2 regions of the Chromobacterium sp. ASV23 genome follow, and region 2 is predicted to be linked to the other one. Evidence: riboswitches for the same ligand, from Rfam matches in the RefSeq annotation. Region 2 holds a riboswitch; the other holds the start of a gene.
What was found. Region 2 has a riboswitch for glycine ahead of JHD59_RS07550 (trimeric intracellular cation channel family protein). Riboswitches for the same ligand answer to the same signal wherever they lie in the genome.
Positions count from the first base shown of each region.

Region 1: linked by a shared signal. The riboswitch ahead of gcvT (glycine cleavage system aminomethyltransferase GcvT) and the one ahead of JHD59_RS07550 (trimeric intracellular cation channel family protein) in region 2 are both predicted to bind glycine.

Region 1 covers NZ_JAELTR010000038.1:7,071-18,867, reverse strand. The annotation lists gene JHD59_RS14975 (TetR/AcrR family transcriptional regulator) at 1-121, opposite strand, end outside; gene JHD59_RS14970 (ABC transporter substrate-binding protein) at 494-2,077, opposite strand; gene JHD59_RS14965 (bifunctional diguanylate cyclase/phosphodiesterase) at 2,207-4,201, opposite strand; gene JHD59_RS14960 (bifunctional 2-polyprenyl-6-hydroxyphenol methylase/3-demethylubiquinol 3-O-methyltransferase UbiG) at 4,406-5,050, opposite strand; gene gcvP (aminomethyl-transferring glycine dehydrogenase) at 5,264-8,116, opposite strand; gene gcvH (glycine cleavage system protein GcvH) at 8,298-8,684, opposite strand; gene gcvT (glycine cleavage system aminomethyltransferase GcvT) at 8,750-9,838, opposite strand; glycine riboswitch at 9,880-9,978, opposite strand; glycine riboswitch at 9,993-10,085, opposite strand; gene JHD59_RS14940 (amino acid permease) at 10,262-11,545, opposite strand.
Region 2 covers NZ_JAELTR010000012.1:56,323-68,119, reverse strand. The annotation lists gene brnQ (branched-chain amino acid transport system II carrier protein) at 60-1,379, opposite strand; gene JHD59_RS07580 (hypothetical protein) at 1,477-1,626, opposite strand; gene JHD59_RS07575 (MFS transporter) at 1,992-3,284, opposite strand; gene JHD59_RS07570 (porin) at 3,320-4,489, opposite strand; gene JHD59_RS07565 (M20 aminoacylase family protein) at 4,547-5,728, opposite strand; gene JHD59_RS07560 (LysR substrate-binding domain-containing protein) at 5,830-6,729, shown strand; gene modA (molybdate ABC transporter substrate-binding protein) at 6,816-7,559, shown strand; gene JHD59_RS07550 (trimeric intracellular cation channel family protein) at 7,627-8,241, opposite strand; glycine riboswitch at 8,381-8,478, opposite strand; glycine riboswitch at 8,483-8,569, opposite strand; gene JHD59_RS07545 (DUF3141 domain-containing protein) at 9,000-11,540, opposite strand; gene JHD59_RS07540 (GNAT family N-acetyltransferase) at 11,673-11,797, opposite strand, start outside.

The DNA.
Region 1 (11,797 bases), on a different contig from region 2:
TGCAGATCAGTTGTACGCTGGTGCCGTGATAGCCGCACTCCATCAGGCATTCTATCGCCGCCTCCACCAGTTTTCCGATGGTGGACTCCCTGCGGCTTTGCTGTGTTCGTCTGGTTTGCATCTATTGTTTTATCATTTATCGTCCCATGTCCGCCGCATGATACGCGAAACCGCGCGCCCAAGCGAGGGCGGGCACATTCTAAGAACAAGCTAGACACGCCAATAGCCCGGCGCTCCTCTCTCCCCCGGCTGCCGCTGAAAGCGGCAGCCGCCAACACAATACTACCAAAATCAATGGCGCTGCATGCAAGCGGATTTTGCAGCGCAATGCGCTGCCAGCAGGGGAGATCAGGCGAGCGGCGCGCAAGATCGGACGGCCGTGGCGCAGAGGATGCGCCCGCTTCGGCCTGCCCGCCTTGCGCGCCGGCAAGGAGTCATCAAAAAAGCGACTGCTCTATTTCAAAAAATCGCTTTCCGACCAATGCCGCGAAAACTATTTTACCGCCGCCGCGGAGAAGTCGACCCGGCCGTACGGATTGACCGCAAAGCCGCTGACCTCCTTGCGCGCCAAGACATAGGCCGTGGGATGCGCCAGCGGCAGCCATAGCGCCTGATCGTGGATGAGGCGCTGCGCCGACTGATACAGCTTGCCGCGCGCCTTGAAGTCAGCTGTCTTCTTGCCGTCGCTGATCAGCTTGTCCAAACGCGCATCGCAATAGCGGGCGAAATTGGTGCCGGACTGCACGGCCGAGCAGGAAAACTGCGGGGTCAGGAAGTTGTCTGGATCGCCGTTGTCGCCGGCCCAGCCCATGAACAGCATCTGGTGCTCGCCGGCCTTGCCGCGCTTGATCAGTTCGCCCCACTCCAGCACCTGTATCCGCAGGCGGATGCCGACCTTGGCCAGATCCGCCTGCAGCATTTCCGCGCCGGCCTTGGGGCTGGGGTTCAGCGTGCTGCCGCTGGGCCGGACCCAGACATCGACATCGAAGCCGTCCGGATAGCCGGCTTGCGCCAGCAGCTTCTTGGCCCGCGCCGGATCGTACGGATAAGGCTTGATGGCTTTGTCGTAGCTCCAGGTATTGGGCGGATACACCAGATTGGCGGCAATCGCGCCATTGCCGAACACCGCTTTCAGATAGCTGGCTTTATCGAAGGCCAGATTGATCGCCTGCCGCACCTGCGGATTGTCCAGCGGCTTCTTCTGGCTGTTGAAGGCAATGAAGGCCGTCATGAAGGCCGGCGTCTGCCACACCCGCAAGCGGGCGTCGGTCTGCGCCGACTGCACGTCCTGCGGCTTCGGCGACAGCGCGATCTGGCATTCGCCTGCGCGCAGCTTCTGCAAGCGCACGCTGGAATCCGGCGTGATGGCGTAGATCAGCGCCGATACCTTGGGCTTGCCACCAAAATACGCCGGGTTGGGCTGATAGCGCACCAGCGCGTCCTTGACGAAGCTCTTGAGGATGAACGGCCCGGTGCCGATGGGCTTGCTGTTCAGTTCGGCGGTCTTGCCTGCCGCCAGCAGCTGCGCCGCGTATTCGGCAGAATAGATGGAGGCGAAGCCCATGGTCAGACTGGAGAGGAAAGTCGCTTCGGGGTAGTTCAGCTCGAAGCGCACGGTTTGTGCATCCAGCTTGCGCACGGCCTTGATCAGCTTGGGAAACTGCATGGCCTGGGCGTGCGGATAACCGGCCGGCGCGGTCTTGTACCAGGGATTGTCCGGATTCAGCATGCGGTCGAAGGTGAACGCTACATCGTCCGCGTTCAGCTTGCGCGTGGGCTTGAAGTAGTCGGTGCTATGGAAGGCCGCGTCGGTACGCAGATGAAAAGTGTAGGACAGGCCATCCGGACTGGCCTCCCAGCTGCGCGCCAAGCCGGGGCGCAGCTTGCCTGCGGCGGCATCGTATTCCACCAGCCGGCTCATCAGCACATCGGCGGAGGCATTGGTGGTGACCAGGGAGTTGTATTGCACCACATCGAAGCCTTCGGGGTTGGCGTCGGTACAAATGGTGAGCGGCTTGGCGGCCATGGCGCCTAGCGGCAACCAGGCCGCCAGCAGGGCGGCGGACAGAACCTTCATGGCATTCTCCTTGCGGCGCCCGTCAACATGCCGGGCGCATGATTCGCAATAGGTTAAGCCAATCCGGCATGAAAACCAACGAATTAATCAGGCTAAGAAAATAAGCCCATGTTCGATTCGCCGGCTCGTCTACATCACCAATTGCGCGAACAGATTGGCCGGCAAGGCCGGGCTGCACAAGAAGCCCTGGTACTCCTGACAGCCACGCTCCGCCAACCAGCGCAGTTGCTGCGACGTCTCCACGCCTTCCGCCACCATGTTCAGTCCCATCATGCGGCATAGCGTGGTGATCATCTCGGCAATGGCCGGCCGCCGTTCCAGATCGGCGACAAAAGAACGGTCTATCTTCAGCGAGGTCAACGGGTAGCGCTGCAGATAGGCCAGATTGGAGTAGCCGGTGCCGAAGTCGTCCACCGCGATGCGCACGCCCAGCGCGCGCAGCGACTGCAGCGTGCGCATGGTTTGCTCGTCATCGCCCAGCAGCACCGATTCGGTGATTTCCAGTTCCAGCTTTTCCGGCTGGCAGCCGCTGTCGCGCAAGGCCTGCGCCACCATCTCGGCCAGCGCTGGATCGACGAACTGGCTGGGCGAGAGATTGACCGACACCATCAGATCCAGGCCGCGCTCGCGCCATTGGCGCTGCTGGCGGGCCGCCTGGGACAGGATCTGCCGGCCCAGTTCTCGCACCATGCCACAGTCTTCGCACAAGGGGATGAAGGCATCCGGCATCAGCATGCCGCGCATCGGGTGTTGCCAGCGCGCCAAGGCCTCGGCGCCGACGATGCGGCCGCTGGCCACATCGACGCGCGGCTGGAAGTAGGCGACGAATTCGCCGCCGTCCAGGCCGCGCCGAATATCGCGCTCCATCGCCAGCTGCGCCTGGCTGCGCTCTTCCAGCGCCGGCGCGAAGAACATCAGATTGTTGCGGCCGGCGTCCTTGGCGGCGTACATGGCCAAGTCGGCGTGGCGCATCATCTGTTCAATGTCCAGCCGCCCCTCGCCGCACACGCTGATGCCGATGGAGGCCGAAACGCTGATGTCCATGCCGCCCAGCCGCATCGGCATCGCCAGGCTTTGTAAAATTCGAAGCCCCAAGGCCTCCGCCCGCTGCGCCACATCCGGCGCCGCCAGCATCACCAGGAATTCGTCGCCGCCCAGGCGGGCCACTTTCTCATCGTGCCCCAACAATTGCGACAGGCGCCCGCTCATGCGGATCAGCATTTCGTCGCCGCTGGCGTGGCCCAGGGAGTCGTTGACGTTCTTGAAGCGGTCCAGGTCGATGAACATCAAGGCCACCTGGCGGCCGTCGCGCAGGGCCTGTTGCAAATACGGCAGCAACTCGCTGCGAATGCCGTTGCGGTTGGGCAGGCCGGTCAATACGTCGTGATTGGCGAGGAAGCTGGCGCGCGCCTCGGCGTGCTTCAGATCAGTGATGTCCACTTCCGTGACCAGCAGCGCGTCCTGCCCCGATACCCCGTCGCGGCACGCGCGCACGGCGATTTCATGCCAGCGCATACCCTGCCGGGTATGCACCTGGGCCAGCTGCCTGGCCTCGCCGGCGGCCGCCACCCCCTGCTGCAGGGTTTGCCAGTCGCCATCATGAATGAAATGCTGGCGCCAGGTTTCGCTGGTATAGGCCACCTTGGCGCGGGCCGATGGATTGCGGTACAACACCATGCCGGCGGAGTCGTACAGCGTGACCAGCATGGAGGTATGCATCAGCGCCTCGGCGCTGCGCAACGTGGCGGGATCGGTGGACAGCGTATTCTGCGCCTCGCAGAACATCATCATCCGGCCTTCCACCTGAATGCCGCGAAATACGACTTTCAACTGCCGCGGCATGCCTTTGGGGTAAAGCGTCCAGCTCTCGGTGAACACGGCATTGTCGCGTTCGAAATCCTGTTGATACTGGCTGAGCCGCTGCGCCACGGATACCGACATATCGCGCGACATGTCGCGCGCGCATAATTCCTGCAGGCTATCGGCGCCCCACACTTCCAGAGCGGCCGGATTGGCCCAGAATACGCGTTTGTTATCGATATCGAACACCCAAACCGGCAGGCTCAAAGCCTCCAGCATCGGCAAATTGTCTCCCTGCCAGGAGATGACGTTCTTCTTCGGCATGATTGCCGTTAACCTTTTATTTATTCATCAAAAATTCGGCTCGCCGTCTATCGGCAAGGCTTGCCATTGTAGCAAACGAGATCGCCGACGCTGCTGTTATTTTGCGCAGCCGGCATTTTCACCGCCGCAATTTCGGCAAACAGGCGTTTCAGTTGCAGAATGAAAAAGCAGGGCGCTCGCCCTGCTTGAATGATGCGAATATCTTTAATTGATCGGTTTGCGCGCAAACAATCTGGCCATGCTGTGGTGATGAGGCCAGCCATGGCTGAGATCGAGCGCATACTCCTCCTGATAGGCCAAGGCCTCCAGTTGAGAAAACTGCGCTCTCAGTTCGCCGGAACGGTAGTAATGCCGGATATAAGCGGCGGTTTCGCTGGCGCGCCCTCCGCGGCCGCAACAACCCGGATCATCCACTAGGAAGACCGAGGCGAACAAAAAGCCGCCTGGCGCAAGGCCCGATACCATGGCTTGCGCCAATCTGGCACCCGCCTCTTCGTTCAAATGATCCAGCAGGGTATAGGCCACGATGATCTGATAATGCTGCGGCTCGATATCCGCCTCCGCCATATTGGCCAAATCGGCCACGCCTCCGTTGACATCGAGTTGCAACTCGTCGGCCAGCCCGCTCAAACGAGCCACCGCCTCCGCAGACTGATCCAGGCCACGCATGGAAAAACCGCGGCGCGCCAGATACAGGGCATTACGCCCTTGGCCGCATCCCAGATCCAGTCCGACGCCCTCTCCTTTCACATTGTACTTATCCAGATAATAAATCAGGGACAGCGCTGGCCGGTCCCCATAGAACGACGCATTGCTGCGATAAAAACCATCGAAATCCGCGGCACCCATATTTATTCCCCTGCTCACGCACTCCCAAAAACAAGCGCCGACAAGGCAAATCATCGGCAGGTGGAAACTACTTACTAGTAATAGTTCTTATGGGAAATTGTTACTACTTAGATACACATACTAAGTATTTACACCTAAATGATGGCCTGCAAGATAAAGAAAAACCCCGTCAAGCAACGCCGGACGGGGTCGTTTACAGTTAGGAGACGAGTTTTACTGATAGTTGTCGATGCTCGGGCAGCTGCACTGCACGTTGCGATCGCCATACACGTCGTCGATGCGGTTCACGCTCGGCCAGAACTTGTTCTCCAACACGTAGGGCAGCGGGAACAGGCCCTGCTCACGGCTGTAAGGACGGTCCCACTCGCCGGCGATGTCGGCCTTGCTGTGCGGCGCGTTGACCAGCGGATTGTTGTCCGCCGGCCATACGCCGTTCTGCACCTGGTCGATCTCGGCGCGGATGGCGGCCATCGCGGCGATGAAGCGGTCCAGCTCGGCCTTGGGCTCGGACTCGGTCGGCTCTATCATCAGCGTGCCCGGCACCGGGAAGCTCATGGTCGGCGCGTGGAAGCCGTAGTCCATCAGACGCTTGGCCACATCCACTTCGGTAACGCCGGAGGCGGCCTTCAGCGGACGAAGATCGATGATGCACTCGTGCGCCACCCGGCCATTGACACCGGTGTACAGCACCGGGAAGTACTCGGCCAGGCGAGTAGCCAGATAGTTGGCGGACAGCAAGGCGTTTTCCGTGGCTTGCTTCATGCCTTCCGCGCCCATCATGGCGATGTACATATACGAGATCGGCAGGATGGAAGCCGAGCCGAACGGCGCGGCAGAGACTGCGGTCTGCCCCTCTTCCGCGCCCGGCACCGAAGCCACCACGTGGTTGGCCATGAACGGCGCCAGGTGCGCCTTCAGGCCGATCGGGCCCATGCCCGGCCCGCCGCCGCCATGCGGGATGCAGAAGGTCTTGTGCAGGTTCATGTGCGACACGTCGGCGCCGATGTCCGCCGGACGGGTCAGCCCCACCTGCGCGTTCAGGTTGGCTCCGTCCATATACACCTGGCCGCCGTGGGCGTGGACGATCTCGCAGATCTCTTTGATGCTTTGCTCGAACACGCCGTGGGTGGACGGATAGGTGATCATCAGCGCGGCCAGGTTGGCAGCATGCTGCTCGGCCTTGGCCTTCAGATCGGCCACGTCGACGTTGCCGGCCTCGTCGCACTTCACCACCACCACCTGCATATTCATCATCTGCGCGGTGGCCGGGTTGGTGCCGTGCGCCGATTGCGGAATCAGGCAGATATTGCGATGGCCTTCGCCGCGCGACTCATGGTAACGGCTGATGGCCAACAGGCCGGCGTATTCGCCCTGGGCGCCGGAGTTAGGCTGCATGGAGATGGCGTCAAAGCCGGTGATCGCCTTCAGCTGCCGCTGCAAGCCCTCGATCAGCTCCAGATAGCCCACAGTCTGCTCGCGCGGCGCGAACGGATGCATATTGGCGAATTCCGGCCAGGTGATCGGGATCATCTCGCTGGTGGCGTTCAGCTTCATGGTGCAGCTGCCCAGCGAGATCATCGAGTGATTCATCGCCAGGTCGCGGTTTTCCAGCTTCTTCATGTAGCGCAGCATCTCGTGCTCGCTATGGTGGGTGTTGAACACCGGGTGGGTCAGGATGGCCGACTCGCGCTTCAGCGCGGCCGGGATGGCCTCTTTGGCCACGGCGTCCAGGGCAGCGATGTCTGCCGGCTTGCCGGTGAACAGCTCGATCAGCTTAGCGAGGTCCGCCTCGGTGGCGGCTTCGTGGAAAGCCACGCCGAGCACAGTCTTGCCGACACGGCGCAGGTTGTAGCCGGCGGCCAGCGCGGCGGCGTAGATGGCGTCGGCTTTAGGAGCGTCCACTTGCACCGAGTCGTAGAAGCGGTCGAACACCAGCTTGCCGCCGGCGGCTTGCACCGCGTGGGCGAAGATGGCGGCCAGGCGATGGATGCGGGCGGCGATGCGCTTGACGCCTTGCGGGCCGTGATAGACGGCGTACAGGCCGGCGATATTGGCCAGCAGCACCTGGCTGGTGCAGATGTTGGAGTTGGCCTTCTCGCGGCGGATGTGCTGCTCGCGGGTCTGCAGCGCCATGCGCAGCGCGGTCTTGCCCTTGGCGTCTATGGACACGCCGATGATGCGCCCCGGCGCCGAGCGCTTCATCTCGTCCTTGAACGCGAAGTAAGCCGCGTGCGGGCCGCCGAAGCCCATCGGCACGCCGAAGCGCTGGGTATTGCCCAGCGCGATGTCAGCGCCCATTTCGCCCGGAGACTTCAAGGCCACCAGCGCCATCACGTCGGCGGCGACGGCGACGATGCCGCCCTTGGCCTTGACTGCGGCGATATGCGGGGTCAGATCGATCAGATCGCCGGCTTCGCCCGGATACTGGAACAAGGCGCCGAAGTAGTCGCCGTTGCCGGCCTCTTCCGGATGGCCCTGCACCAGCTCGAAGCCGAAGTACTTGGCGCGGGTCTTCATCACGTCCAGCGTCTGCGGCAGCACGCGGCTGTCGACAAAGAAACTGACGGACTTGGATTTGGACACGCGCTTGGCCATGGCCATCGCCTCGGCGGCAGCGGTGGCCTCGTCCAGCAGCGAGGCATTGGCCATTTCCAGGCCGGTCAGGTCGATCACCATCTGCTGGAAGTTCAGCAGCGCCTCCAGCCGGCCCTGGGCGATCTCGGCCTGGTACGGGGTGTAAGCGGTGTACCAGCCCGGATTTTCCAGGACATTACGCAGGATGACGGTGGGCGTCAGCACCGGGTAGTAACCCAGGCCGATGAAGGACTTGTTGACCACGTTCTTGGCTGCGACAGCCTTCAGCGCGGCCAGCGCCTCCGCTTCCGGCTGCGGCGCTGGCAGGTCCAGACGGCGGTTCAGGCGGATGTCGGCCGGCAGAGTCTGGTCGACCAAGGCATCGATGGACGGCGCGCCGATGGCGGCCAGCATCTCGGCGCGCTCGGCGTCATTGGGGCCGATGTGGCGGGAGAGGAATTCGTGACGATTGAAGAGTTCGGCAAGAGACATACAAGACCTTTCTTTTGCCACGGAAACCATGAAAGGACACGAACGGCATGACGCGAAGCCGAAAAGCCGCTCACACTGAGAGAAGCCGGAATAGGCTTTCTGTTATCTTTCGTGTCTTTTCGTGGTTTTCGTGGCTAAAAAACAAACGCCCCTGTGTCTTGCGACTAAGGGGCGTATCACATCAAGCGCCGATTTCCTTGGCGTAGGCGGCGGCATCCATCAGGCCGTCCAGGTCGGACGCATTGGCCGGCTTGATCTTGAAGAACCAGCCCGCGCCGTACGGATCGTTATTGGCCAGATCCGGCGCGCCTTCCAGCTCGCCATTCACTTCCAGCACTTCGCCGGCGATCGGACAGTAGACGTCGGAAGCCGCCTTAACCGATTCCACCGCGCCAGCCTGTTCTTCCTTGGCCAGTACGCTGCCGATCTTGGGCAGCTCGACGAAGACGATGTCGCCCAACAGTTCCTGTGCGTGGGCGGTGATGCCCACGGTCACGGAGCCATCAGCTTCCAGGCGCAGCCATTCGTGGCTCTCGACGTATTTCAGTTCGGCGGGGATATTGCTCATCTTGAAGTTCTCCAGCTTAAGATCGGATCAATGGTGACGGCAGTCGTCGCAAGGACGCTGCCCGATTATTCGAATACTTTCTTGCCGTTACGCACGAAGGGCATCTTCACTACGCGCACATCGGTCAGCGTGCCGCGCAGGTCCACTTGGGCGGCAGCGCCGGTGGCGGCCGGCACGCGGGCGATGGCGATGGAGTGCTTCAGCGTCGGCGAGAAAGTGCCGCTGGTGATCACGCCTTCGCCGACGCCTTCCACCAGGACCTTCTGGCCTTCGCGCAGCACGCCGCGGCCTTCCAGCACCAGACCCACCTGCTTCATTTTGACGCCGGCGGCTTTTTGCGCTTCCAGCGCCTCACGGCCATTGAATTGGCGCTCGGCCGGCTCCCAGGCGATGGTCCACCCCATGCCAGCTTCCAGCGGCGACACGGTTTCGTCCATGTCGTGGCCGTACAAATTCATGCCGGCTTCCAGGCGCAGCGTATCGCGCGCGCCCAGGCCGATGGGCGCGACGCCGACGGCTTGCAATTGTTCGAAGAAGGAAACGGCTTCGGCGGCGGGAATCATGATTTCCAGGCCATCTTCACCGGTATAGCCGGTGCGGGCGTAGAACCATTCGCCCTGCGGCAGGCCCTGGAACACTTTCAGCGCGCGGATGGCATCAGCCAATTCCGGCTTGATGGAACAGACTTTTTCAATGGCCTTGGGGCCTTGCACCGCCAGCATCGCCAGGTCGCGGCGCACCTTGAGCGCCACGTCGAAGCCAGCCTTCTGGGCTTCCATCCAGGCCAGGTCTTTCTCGGTGGTGCCGGCATTGACCACCATGCGGTAGCCATAGGCAGTGAGATAGACGATCAGATCGTCGACGACGGTGCCCTGAGGCGTCAGCATGCCGGAATACAAGGCCTTGCCCTCGAAGCCGAGCTTGGCCACATCGTTGGCGATCAGTTTTTGCAGCCAGGCCTTGGCGTCGGAACCGGTGATGTCGATCACCGTCATGTGGGAGACGTCGAACATGCCGGCGTCGGTGCGGACGATTTCGTGCTCTTTCAGCTGGGAACCGTAATGGATGGGCATTTCCCAACCGGCGAAATCGACCATCTTGGCGCCGGCGGCAATGTGGGCTTCAAACAGCGGAGTACGTTTCGGGGCCGTCATGGCGCGGTTCCTTCGAGAAAAGTGTGGATAGCCTCTATCAACCACACCCCTCTGTCCCTGCACCTGAGATTTTCCGGCCGGATAAGCCGTTAGCCCCTTCGGTGGACGCCGCGCGGGCGCCGCTCTCCAGATTGCGCAAGCCGGCGGCCGCCGGCTCGATGATACAGTCCTTTTGCCTGAGCGATTAGCGGGTGCGCTTGCGCCTTCGGCGGCGGCCGCGGGTGCCGCTCTCTCCTGTATGACTCGCCGATTATGGTGGGCATCTCCCCGCCTTGGCAAGCCGAGTTTATTTCGATGTCAAACAGTCTGAATAAATGTTTCTCAAAGAAAATAAGCGCACATTTTTATCAATAAAAACTATTCGGAAACGAAAAAAGCGCAGGCTTTCGCGCTGCGCTTTGGCATTCATCCCGCTTCCGCCGCTCAATCATCGGCGTGGCGCTCTTTCAACTGCCAGACATAAATCGGCAGGCCGAGCATCAACAACAGCATGCCCCACATCACGATCTCTGCGCCGGAGCCGTAAAGCGCCCACAAGGAATACACAAAACCGATGCCGGCGAAGAAGCCCGGCGCCACGTAATCGCGCGGCGCAAACGCCTTGCCGCGCATCAACATGATGGCGATCAGCGCCATCGAGCAGAACGCGTATGGCAACAAGGTGGTGGCGGTGGCCAGCAGGATGATGAACTCGAAAATCTTCACTCCGCTGTCGCCGCCGGCGTATTTCATCGCCATCAGGATGGTGACCAAGGTGCTGGACAGTACTAGGCCGAAGATCGGCACGCCCGCCGCATTGCGCTGATTGAAGCGGCTGGGAAACAGCTTGTCCTTGGCCGCAGCTGCCGGCACATGCGCCTGCATCAAGCTCCAGCCGTTGAGGGCGCCGAAGCAGGACACGACCGCGCCGAAACCGACCAGCCAATAACCCCAATCCCCCCACATCAACCGGGCCGCATCGGCAAACGGTGCCTGCGACGCTGCCAGCACATCGGAAGGCATCAAGCCCATCAGCGATATCGTGGACAGGATGTACAGCACGGTGGCCAGCAAGGTGCCGATGACGGTGGCCCGCGGAATGGTCTTCTCTGGCTGATCGACATCGCCGGCCGGCACTGAGGCCGACTCCAGGCCGAGGAAAGCCCAAAGCGTCAGCGCCATGGTCGCGGACAGCGAGGACAACAAGGGCTTATGGTGAGGATTGAACGCCAGATTGTCGGTATTCAGGTGGAAAAAACCGATGAAGGTGACCGCCGCCAGCGGCAGCAGTTTGAGCAGGGTCGTCACCACCGCCACCACGCCCGAGCTGTGCGCGCCGCGACTGTTGATCCAGGTAACGATCCAGATCAGACTGATGGCGAAAACGCCAGCCAGCAGTTCGTTATGGCCGAGAACAGGAAAGAACACTTGCATATAGCTGGTGGCCGCCACCGCCAGCGCGGCATTGCCTGCCCATAAGGCGATCCAGTATCCCCAGGCGATCCAAAACCCGGCAAAATCGCCAAAGCCGGCATGAATATAAGCATATGGCCCGCCTTCGCGCGGCAGGATGGCCGACAGGCGGGCGAACACCAGCGCCAGACAGATGGCGCCAGCAGCCGTGATCAGCCAGCCAAGCAAGGAAATGCCGCCAAACGGCGCCAGCGAGGCGGGCAGCAGGAACACGCCGGAACCTATCATATTGCCCACCACCAGGGCGGTGCACATCCAGACTCCGAGCGAGCCTTTTTTGGGGGAAGAACTGTTTTCGCTCAAACCTGATTCTCCATCGCGAACGAAAGCATGGCGCGCCGCCGGTCCGCAACGGGCGTCGTGCATGCGTGAAACAGGCGGACTCACGGCCGACCGCCACGCGTCATGGCTTCAACATAGACGAAGTCAGCGTCTCAGGCGGTGGGGGAAGTGGCGTCGCGCCGAAAAAAAGGGCGCATTAGAACACAGATTTGATGCAAAAACATG
Region 2 (11,797 bases):
GCATGCCTGCGCGGCGGCCTGTGGGCGTTCAGCCGACCGCGGCAGGCATGGCGTCAGACTCATGGGCGCGAGGGCAGCTCGCTTGCCAGCCAACGCATGCGGCCCAGCATCACGCTGATGGCCAAGGCCAGCAGGCCGGGCAGCAGCCAACCCAGGCTCAGCGAGAAGAGCGGCAATTGTTCCAGACCATCTTGCAGCGCGGCGGGAAGCAGGCCGGCCGCCTTCAGGGCGTCGCCCAGGCTGATCAGGGACACGACGCCCAGCGTCAAGCCATAGCTGAGGGGCAGATTGGGCAAGCGACTGCGCAGCGCTTGCAGCAGCACCAGGCAGATCGCGCTTGGATAAATCAGATACAGGGCGGGCACGGTGACGCGGATCAACACATCCAGGCCAAAATTGGCGATCAGGGTCGATGCCACGGAAATCAGCGCCAGCCAGTAAGGATAAGCCAATCGCCCCGTCTGCTTGGCGAAGTAATCCGCGCAGGTGCTGCCGAGTCCCACCACGGTGGTCAAGCAGGCCAGCAGCACGATGCCCGCCATCAGCCAGCTGCCTGCGTCGCCAAACAGCCAGGCGACATAACGCACCAGGATTTGCCCGCCATTGCTCGCGCCTGCCGCGACGGGCGCGCTGGTGGCGCCCAGATAGAACAGGCACAGATACAGCAAGGACAGCAGCGCGACCGAGATCAAGCCGGCCTTGAAAGTCAAGAGACGAACCATCTTGGGTTGCGTGATGCCTTTGCCGCTTAGCGTGCGCGCAACCAGGCCGCCAAACGCCATGGCTGACAATACGTCCATCGTTTGGTAACCACTCAGCAGGCCTTCGACAAAGGCGCCGTCGACATAACTGGCGCTGGTTGCGCCCACGCCAGACAGCGGCTTCAGCATGACGCCCAGCGCGACTGCCGACAGCAACAGTAACAGCACGGGGGTCATCAAGCGGCCGACGCTGTCTATCATCTGGCCGGGCTTGAGCATGAAATAGAGTCCGATTCCATTGAACGCCAAGGCAAACAAGACGCTGCCCCAGGGCGAGTGGGCGAATCCCAGAGGCAACCATCCCATCTCGTAGGCGACATTGGCCACCCGCGGCATCGCAAACAGCGGGCCCAGAATCAGATACAACAAGCTCCAGAATACGGTCGCGGCCCAGGGCGGCAGGTCGCGCGACAGCGCCTCGCCCCGGCCCAGGCCTGCCACCGTCAGCAGGGTCAGAAAAGGCAGGCCTACGCCGGTCAGCATGAAACCCAGCGCCGCGATGGGCCAGGCCTCTCCGGCCAGATGGCCTGCCATAGGCGGAAAAATGACGTTGCCAGCGCCAAGAAACAGGGCAAACACCATCATGCCCAAGGCGGCTGTGTGGTTGCGGGACAGCATGGAAGTCTCCGGATTGTGATGCCGGCGGACCTGGAGAAGGAGGGGCATTCAGACCGGTCCCTCGCCAGGGACGTCGGCTAAATGAAAATGAGCGGCCTTATCCCTGGCTGGTATTCAGCGGGATAATAATAATCTCAACGACGCTGCGCACGGCAGGGGCCACCTGGCCGCGTTGCGGCGAAGCAGAGTGGGCATAAGCGATGGGCAGCATGGATTTACCGATTGAAAACAGATAGCGAGCACTCATTAAAACGTCTATGGCTACGCTTGGCAAGGCATGATCAGAAGATTAAACGTCTGGCATGGCGCGGCCGCGCTCAAGCCATGCTCAGGGCAGTCTGGCTTATCTCGCCCATCGTGCACAACGGCGCGGGCCTGCCCGCTCGTCATCGGGTGATGCGTCTGTCTGGGCATGGATTGGAGATTCGGCGCTTGTCCGGCAATTTGGCGCGTCGCCGCCAAGTAGCGCCGCGGCGATGTCTATTCTTGGCGGATCGCGCGGTTCAAGGTGTGCGAGCGGGCGCCGGATAGCTTCATCTCCAAGTAGACGGCCTTCCATGCGCCCAGCCCGCGATCAGCGGGCTGGGGCGTTTGGCGGGGCGGCTCATGCCGTCAGTCGGTGGCGGCTTCTTCTTTAAAAGCCAGCAACGCCAGCCAGCTGGCCGCGCTGCACGCCATGATGTACCAGGCCGGGGCGAATGGATTGCCGCTGACGCTGATCAGCCAGGTGACGATGAATTGTGCGAAGCCGCCAAACAGCGTCACGCCGCAGGCATAGATGATGGCAAGTCCGGTGGCGCGGCAGCCGCGCGGGAAGGCCTCCATGATCAGCAGGAAGCCGGCGGGACTACCCAGCGCCAGCAGTGCGGTCAGCGTCAGGGCCAGCATCAACGCGGCAGGCAGCGAGGGTGCCGCGTGCAGCAGCATGAAGCAGGGCAGCGTCAGCAGCACGCACAAAGCATTGACGGCCAGCAGCAGGGGTTTGCGTCTGGTCAGGCGGTCGGCCAGCATGCCGGCCAGCGGCGAGGCCAGCAGCAGAACCAGTCCCGCCGCGCATCCCGCCAGCAGCGCCGATGCCGGCGGTTGATGCAGCACCTTGATCAGATAGGACGGCAGGTAGTGCGCCACCACATACATATTGGCGGTGCCGCCCATGATCAGCATGCAGCCCAACAGCAGCTTGCGACGATGCTGGCGCATCAGGGCCGCCAGGCTTGGCTGCTCAGCCGGTTCGGCTTGGTGGGTTTCGTCCAGATGGCGGCGGATGTACAAGCCTACGGGCCCCACCAGCAAGCCCAGCAGGAAAGGCAGCCGCCAACCCCAGCTTTCCAGCGCTTCATGGCTGAGGAAATAGGTCAACAGCGCGCCGCTGAGCGCGCCGGCCAGCACCGCGCCGCCCTGGGTGGCCATCTGCCAGCTCACCATGAAGCCGCGCCGGTTGCGCGCGCCGGACTCCATCAAAAAGCTGGTGGCGGCGCCGACTTCGCCGCCGGCGGCGAAGCCTTGCAGCAGACGGCCTGCGACGATCAGCAAGGGCGCCAGCAGGCCTATGCTGTCGTAGGTGGGCGCCAGGCCGATCAGGGCGGTGCCGCCGGCCATCAGCCAGATGGTCAGCGTCAGTGCCGGTTTGCGGCCGGCGCGGTCGGCGATGCGGCCTATCACCACGCTGCCCAGCGGACGCATCACGAAGCCGATGCCGAAGGTGGCCAGCGCCATCAGCAGCGAGCCGTACTCGCTGTGCGACGGGAAATACAATTTGCCGATCAACACGGCGAAAAAGCTGAACACGGTGAAGTCGTACAGCTCCAGCCAGTTGCCCAGCGACACCGCGACGATGGTGCGGCGCGACGAGGCGGTGTGCATTGCCGGCGCGTCGGCCGCGGGGGCGGTCAGCGTCTTGTTCATATGAAGTTCCTCGATCTGGATAGTGACAGGCGGCTTCAGAAATAGTTGTGGTACAGGCCCACGGCGGCGCCGACGGGCGTGATCCCGGTCTGCGGCCTGCCCCGCGCGTCGGTAGGCAGCGGCTGGCCGTTCAGTATCAGGGTGGAGCCGCCCAGGTTGCGGATGGCGCCGGCGCGCGCATACAGGCCCGTGCGCTTGGACAGGTTGTAGTCGTAGCCCAGCATCAGGCCGAGGGCGGAGCTGGAGATGGCCTGTCCGTCCGCGTCGCGCGCGCTTGAAGTGTCGCGGTAGACGGCGGACAGGCGGTAGACGTGCCGCTTTTCCGCGACGATGGCGCCGGCGGTGTAGACGCGGGCGATGCCGTTTTCCTGGCGGCGCGGCACAGTGACGGTATGGGAGGCCGACAGCACCAAGCGGCCGATGTCGTAGACCGCCGCCAGGCCGTAAAAGTCATTGCGCACCGCGTCCGCGCCGGACGGCGACAGCGGCTGCCAGCTTTGGTTGAAGCTCGCGGCCAGGAACAAGGGGCCGTCCAGATGGGCCAGCATGGCGCCCCTGCTTCCCGGCGCGCGCCGGTTGGGCGAAGCGGCCTGCAGCAACTCGACGTTGAAGCCCTGGCCGCGCGGCGAAATCCATTTCGCGGCGTGCCCCAGCCGGCTGTCGAGCTGGGCGGCGCCGGGGCCGAGGTCGGCATTGGGCAACACGCCGCGCGGCGTCTGCACCGCGCCCATGCCTGCCCAGCTGTAGACCGAATGGGTGTTGACGGCGCCGAACGGATCGATGAACAGCGGCAGGCCGGCGTTGAGCTGGCGGCCCAGCCGCAGCGCGCCCCAGCGCGTGGACTCCAGGCCCAGCCAGGCCTCGCGGTTGAAGGTGATGCCGGGCGATTGCGGCGTGCCGTCATTGGCGTTGAAGCCGGCCTCCAGATTGAATTCCGTCCGCCAGCCGTCGCTTAACAGCTCGCGGCCGGCCAGGCCGAACTTGGATGTCCATTCGCCGCCGCTCTGCAGCTGCCAGGCGCGCTTGCCGCCTGCTTGCGCGTAGTTGACGCCCAGATCCAGCGTGCCATACGGGGCAACGCCGCCGTTCTTCAGCATGCCGTTGAACAGGGGCAGGCCTTGCAGGCGGGTCAGCAGGAAGGAATCGGCCCAGGCGGGCGGGGCCAGGCAGGCCGCCAGCAGGGGCGGCCAGGTGTGACGCAGCATAGCTTTCTCCTTTGTCTTGCGATGCCGGCTGTGCCGCCGGCTTGATCGCGCCGCGCGTCAGCCGCGCAGATAGCTTTCCGCCAGTCGCGCCCACAGCGAGGCGCCCACCGGCAGGGCCTGGTCGTTGAAGTCGTAGCCAGGGTTGTGGACCATGCAGCCGCCGCGGCTTTCGGTGCCGTTGCCCAGCAGCACGTAGCAGCCGGGTTTCTTTTCCAGCATCCAGGCAAAGTCCTCGCTGCCCATCATCCCTTGCGGCGGCTGGATCAGCCGTTCCGCGCCGGCTTGCTCGCGGATCAGTTCGGCCATGAAGCGGGTTTCATCGGGCGTGTTGACCAGCACCGGCGCGATGGTGCGGTAGTCGATTTCCGCCGCTACGCCGTAACTTTGCGCCTGCAGCTGGACGGTTTCATGCAGCCGCTGTTTCAAGGTGGCGTGGACGTCGCGGCTGAGCGCGCGCACGGTCAGCTTCATTTCCGCGTGTTCCGGAATCACGTTGTGCGCCTTGCCGGCGTGCAGCGCGCCGACGGTGACCACGCCGGCCTCGGTCGCCGGAATATTGCGCGCCACCAGGGTTTGCAGCGCCATCACGATGGACGAGGCGGCGACGATGGGGTCGCGGCCGAAATTGGGCATCGCGCCGTGCGCGCCCACGCCGGTGAGGCGAACATCCACGCTGTCGGACGAGGCCGCCATGGCGCCTTCTTTCAGCGCGAAGCAGCCGACAGGCAGGCCCGGCGCGTTGTGCAGGGCGTAGACGGCATCGCAGGGGAAGCGCTCGAACAGGCCGTCTTCAAGCATGGCCGGCGCGCCGCCCAATCCTTCTTCCGCCGGTTGAAAAATCAGATGCAGCGTGCCGTTGAAGCGCCGGGTTGCGGCCAAGTATTGGGCGGCGGCCAGCAGCATGGCGGTATGGCCGTCGTGGCCGCAGGCGTGCATCTTGCCAGGCTGGGTGCTGGCATAGGAGAGGCCGGTCGCTTCCTGGATGGGCAAGGCGTCCATGTCGGCGCGGATGCCGAGCGCGCGTGATCCTGCGCCTGCGCGCAGCGTGCCCACCACGCCGGTCTTGCCGACGCCGGTTTGCACCTCATAGCCCCATTCGCGCAGCTTGGCCGCGACCAGTTCGCTGGTTTGCTGCTCCTCGAACCCCAGCTCCGGATGAGCGTGTATTTGGCGGCGCAGCGCGATGAACTCGTTTACCTTGCCCAGGATTTCCGGGAGGATGAAGGGATCGTTTGCCATGGTTTGCTTTCCGTTGATGTGAGGGTGCCGAACCATGCTAGGCAAAACTATTTGCGCTGAATAAGCACAAATATTGATAGCCATAACCATGAGTTATCCACGTGAGTCAACTCAAGCAACATCAACTGCGGGCCTTGGTCGCGGTGGCGGATCACGGCAGCATCAATGCGGCCGCGCGCGCGCTGTACGTCACGCAGCCTGCCATCACCAAGGCGCTGCGCGAATTGGAGACGGAGCAGGGCGTGCCCTTGTTGCTGCGCAACTCCTGGGGCGTGACGCTGACAGAGGCCGGACAGACGCTGCTCGGCTATGCGCGTCTGGTGATACGGGAGCTGGAGAGGGCGCAGCAGGAAATGGATCGGCTGCGCTCCGGCCGCGAGAGCAGCCTGCGCATCGGCCTGACCCCGCTGGCCGGTTTCGAGATTTTGCCGCAGTCGTTTGCGGCCTTTCGGCGCGCCATGCCGCAGGTGCGGGTGGATTTCCTGGAGCAGGATGGGAAACAACTGCTTGAGGGCCTGCGCAGCGGGCAGCTGGATTTCGCGCTGGGTGCCTTCTCCGCGCCGCCAGACGATCCATTCGTGCGGGTGGAGCGGCTGTGCGAATCCCCATCCGGCTTTGCCGTCCGCGCGGAAAGCCCGTTGCGGCATGCCACCGCGTTGGCGGAATTGCGGCAGGCGGAGTGGCTGCATACTGATCAGAGCGGCCAGTACGAAAGCTTTGTGCATGGCATGTTTGCGCGCGAAGGACTGGCGCCGCCGGAACGAGTGACTTGCTGCACGTCCAATGTCTTGCTGTGCGGGCTGCTGATGACGATGGATGCCGTGGTGCCGATGTCCAATCAGGCCTTGCAGGCCACTCTGACGGCGCAGCGTTTTGTCGAGCTGCCGCTTAAGCAGCGGCCGCCGAGGCTGAGCCTGTTGCTCTTGGTGCGGGAGGGCGCGCTGCTGAGCCGGGCCGCGGAATGGTTCATCGCCCGCATTCGCGAGGCGCAAACCGTTTGAATCGGTTTCGGCCATGCCGACTTTGGGTCTTTTTTTGTTCGCAACGCATGCCCTATGCTGAATCGTGAAGTTTCAGGGAGCGCATCATGCCGAAGATATTGGCGGGGTGCCTGCTGGCCTGCGCATGGGCCTTTGCCCATGCCGCGCCGGTCACGGTGGCCGCCGCCAGCAATACTGAGCCGGCGCTGAATGAGATCGTCAAAAAATTCACGGCAAAGACTGGCGTAACGGTAAAGGTGGCTTATGGTCCCGCGGTGGCGCTGGCCTCGCAGATTGCCAATGGCGCCGCGTACGAAATCTACATCTCGTCCAGCGACGAATATACCCATAAGCTGCAGATGCAGGGGCGCTGTCTGGAAGAACCGCGCATCTTTGGTTTGGGTTCCCTGGTGCTATGGTCGCTGGCGGCGGATTTTCATGAGAGCGGCTGGCTGGAGTGGCTGCGCCAAGGCAGAGGCAAGATCGCGCTGCCGGATCCCGAGTCCAGCATTTATGGCCAGATGGTTTTATACAGCTTGAATCATTACCAACTAGCGGAACGCCTGCGCCCGCGTTTTGTCAGGGCGCCGGATGTGGCCCATGCCGCCGAAATGGTGGCGTCCGGCAAGGTGGCGGGCGGTTTCGTTTCCAAGTCTCAGGTGCTGGAGCGCTCACGTTTGGGCAAGGGGCATTGGGTAGAGATTCCGCCGGATAGTTACCCGACTATCCGGCAGACGGTGGCGCTGCTGACGCCGGCGGCAGGCCATCCGCAAGCCCGGCAATTGTTCGATTACCTTTTCAGTCCCGAATCGCAGAAAATCTGGCGCGCGTATGGCTATGCCAAGCCGTGAGGCGCGAATCATGAGCCATGGCTTGCGATGCGTGATGCAAAACACCCCGCGAAAGCGGGGCGGGGTGTCAGTGATGATCGTGGCGGTAGGCGAAAACCGGCAACTGCCACTCGCGCCACAGCGCGGTCATTCGCAGCGCCAGGCCGAAGGCGAAGCTGGCGGCGATGTTCCAGTCGTGAGCAACCTCCAGCGCGTTTAATCCCAGGTAGAGAATGGCCACCAAGAGCGATACGCTGGCATACAGCTCGCGACGGAACACGATGGGCACGCGATTGCACAAGACGTCGCGCAGAATGCCGCCGGCAATGCCGGTGATCATGCCGGCCATGACCACGATGACCGGGTGATAGTGCATGCCTAGCGCCACATCGCAGCCGATGATGGTGAAAGCCACCAGGCCCAGCGCATCCAGCACCAGGAATAACCGGTTCAGATGGCGCATGAAGCGCGCGGCCAGCACGGCGGCGATGCCGCCGGCCACCACCAGCAACACGTACTCCGGGTGTTGCGTCCAGCCTATCGGGTAGCGGCCGAGCACGATGTCGCGCACGGTGCCGCCGCCCAGCGCGGTGAGGAAGGCGATGACGGTGACGCCGAAGATGTCCATGTGGCGGCGGCCCGCAGCCAGCGCGCCGGTCATCGCTTCCGCGGTGATGGCGATCAAATAGATCAGGCTCAGCATGGCAAGCTCCCGCGCGCGGTGGCGGCGGATTGGCGTGAAAAAGGGAAAAGAGCGTCTACTGGCGCGGCGGGCAAAAGCGCGCGGCCGATGGCGGGTGCGGACAAGGCAGTCTCCTGGGTGGATTCCGGGTTGCGGAACAGCCTCTCCCCTTGTCCTTTTACCTGAGAGTTGCATGGCCGGCGGCCACTTGCCCCTTCGGTGGACCGCTCGCGGCGGCCTCTCTCCAATCGGCTTGAATCAATGGTGCACTGCGGTACTGCTTGCCTGAGCGATTATGGGAGTTTGCGTCTTCGGCGGGGGCGGCGCCCCTCTCTCCCGCAGCGCGTCAAATATTAGCCATTGCTGTTTTAATAGTCAATATTTAGAACCTATTGATGATCATTTTCCTGCATGGACCAATTGCGGCGGAGGGATGGCGCAGAGTGGATGGGATCAGTAGAAGCGACGCCAGGGGCTGTTGACGTTTGGTGAGTGGATCGCGTTTGAGCCGATTTGGACCGGAGGCAAGGACTGGGCAAAGCGGCCTCCGGCCCAAAGCGGCCAAACCCGCAGGGCCGGGTGCCTTTCGCGCCGACTCTTCGTTGTTCCGCGCTGGCAGAGAATGACTATGCGGCGCGCGAAACGCCTCGATTCGGCGCTAAATGCGCTCCGGCGCGACCGCTCACCAAACGTCAACAGCCCCTAGCCAAACCTGCGAAAGCGTTTGAGGTGGGTTGGCGATAAAACCGGAGCGCCTGTCGGCGCCCCGGCATGGTGCGTCAGGAGTCCTTCTGCTGCTTGGCGGCGGCAGCCGGCTTGACGGTTTTGACTGCGGCAGGCGCTTGGCCGTTGGCCTTGGCCGCGGGCTTGCGGGCTGGCGCAGGCTTGGCTGGCGCGGCAGCTGTTTGAGCCTCGGCTTTTACGGTTGGGGCGGGATGGGCTGCGCCTGGCTTGGTCGCCGGTTTGGCCGCCGCCGGTTTGCGCGTGGAGGTGGTCTTGGCTGGCGCCGGCTGGATTTCAGACTTGGCCGTCGGAACGATAGCTTTGGCGGCAGGGGACTGAGCCGGAGCCGGAGCCGGCTTGACTGCAACCGTTTCCGTCGCGCGAGGGGCGGCCGGCTGAATCGCGGCCTTGTCCAGAATGGCCTGGCGGTCTTGTTCGGACAGACCAAGCACATTCGCCGCCTGTTCCAGCCGTTGCTGTTGCTCCGCAGGAATGTCATGGCGATTCACCAGCAGCAGGTCGCGCACCAGCATCCAGGCCTGGTGGCGGATGTGCTGGTCGGGCAGCAGCGTGCTCAAGCCGTTCAGCGCGCGCTGATGATCGGCACGCACCAGGGCGACCTGTTTGCGGACGGTAGCCTTCAGCTGCATCAGCGTCAGCGGATATTCGCGCTGCACGCCGCGCATGGTGCGGCGGATGGCGTTGAACGGCCGTTCATCGATGACGCCCATGCCGATGCCGACATAGACCAGCAGCCGGATGAAGCCATCAGCCAGCGTGCCTTGTTCGAAGCTCGGGTCCAGCGCCTCGCGCTTCAGGCGCGCCAGCTCGCGGCTTTCCCAGGTGAGCGCCTGCTTGCGCTCTTCGCCGGCGGGCTGCACGCCTATCAGCGTGGCCAGTTGCGGCGATTCGTAAATCCCGCGGAATAGTTGTTCCTGGGCGGCGTCGCGCAGGTCGCGGTAATGATCCAGCGACTGGACGATGAAGTCAGACATCCGCTCCTGCCACTGCCACAGCGGATTGTCCGCGGAAACCGGGCGGCGTTGTTCGCGCACCTTGGCGGCGAGTCCGGGCAGCCACCACAGCCAGGGGTTCTTCGGCGAGATCAGCGTGCGTTCGAAGCGGGCGGGATGCAGCTCGCGCAGCAGGCGGGCGCTGGCCTCGTTGCTGAAGGCGCGCACCACGGGGGACAGATAGCGGTCGTACACGCCCTGGTTGATTTCGGAGACGCGTTTCACCACCTCGAAAGCCTGCTCGTCTTCGCGGCCGTCATCCAGCGCCAGGATGTCGGATACATCGCGGGCTTCGAAACGGATGATGTAGCGGCCTTCGATGTATTCCTGGCCCGGCGCGTCCGGGGCGATGTCTTCGATGATGGCTTCGTACAGGCCGGGCGCCAGCACGTCGATCAGGTCCAGCGCGTTGGCGAACTCGCTGTGCTCCTTGTTGGCCACGCCGGCGGACACGAAGATGCCGAGGTGCCCCACTTTGTTGTGCAGGCAGTAGACGATGGTCTGCTCGTTGTTGCGGATGTCCTCGACGCTGTCGTACAGGTCGGCGATCCAGTTCAGCGCCTGCTGCGGCGGGGTGATGTTGTCGCCCCAGGAGGCGAACACCATGATGGGCGAGCGGATGTTGCGCATGTCCACGCGCATCGTGCCGTCATGGCTGGTGATCTTGCCGTGGACCAGATCGTTGCCGACGAACAGCTTCTGGGTGATCCACTCCATCTCCACCTTGTTCAGCAGGTAGTGGCCGCCCCACCAGCGTTCGAAATCGAGATAGCGTTGCGGCTCGGTATCCACCTTGGAGTACAGATTGTAGGACTTCTTCCAAAGGGTGTTGGCCGGGTCCAGCTTCTCGAAGTTTTCCACCAGATGGGCGCCGTCGAAGTGGCCGTTGCCCAGGTCGCCGGCCAGCGAGGCGCTCCAGGTGCCGCCGTTCAGGCCACCGGCGTAACGCATGGGGTTCTTGCCGCGCACGCCGGCCCAGTAGGACAGCGGCGAGCCGGCCAGCAGGATCGGGCCAACCAGATCCGGCGCCACCGAAGCCAACATGGCCAGCGCCCAGCCGCCCTGGCAGTTGCCGATGACGAAGGGCTTGCCGTCGCTGTTCGGGTGCAGTTCGTTGACGCGCTTGAGGAAATGGCCTTCGGCCTTGGCCACGCTTTCTATGGTTTGGCCCGGCACAGGTTGCGGGAAGAACATCACGAAGTAGCAGGGATGTCCCTGCTGCAGCGCGATGCCGATTTCGCTGTCCATCTTGAAGCCGCCAATGCCGGGGCCGTGGCCGGCGCGCGGGTCGATGACCACGAAGGGGCGCTTGGCCGGATCGGTGGCTGGGCTGCCCTCCGGCGGCTTGATCGCCGCCAGCGCGTAGTTGGCCGGATCGGGCAGCTCGCGCGCGTCCATGATGATGGTGTAGTCGAACACCAGCACCGGCGGCTTGCCGCTTTCACAGTGTTCCAGATAGGTGGCGCCGCGCTGATACAGCGTGTCCCAATACAGAACACCGCGCTGGCAGGCGTCCAGCCAGTAATCAAACAACGGTTGGGCAAACGGGATTTTCCCGTCTCGAACTGCAGTAGTTGACCACATTGCAACCCCTTGCGTTTTGATGAGTGGAAACGGTGTGCGGCCAAGGCAACGGCCTTGGCTGCCACTGTACTCGTTATCTGCTGCAATGCAATAAATGCGAATGGTCTTGAGGCGATGTGTGGCGCGCAGCCATCAGCTTGTTGCACTGCAACTATTGTTTCGAGTGGCAGAGGTCGACAGAGTTTCCAGCGATTTGACCATCACCACGCTGCGATAGGCTTTGTCCGGCCATTGCAGCGGGGCTTCCACGCGGTAGC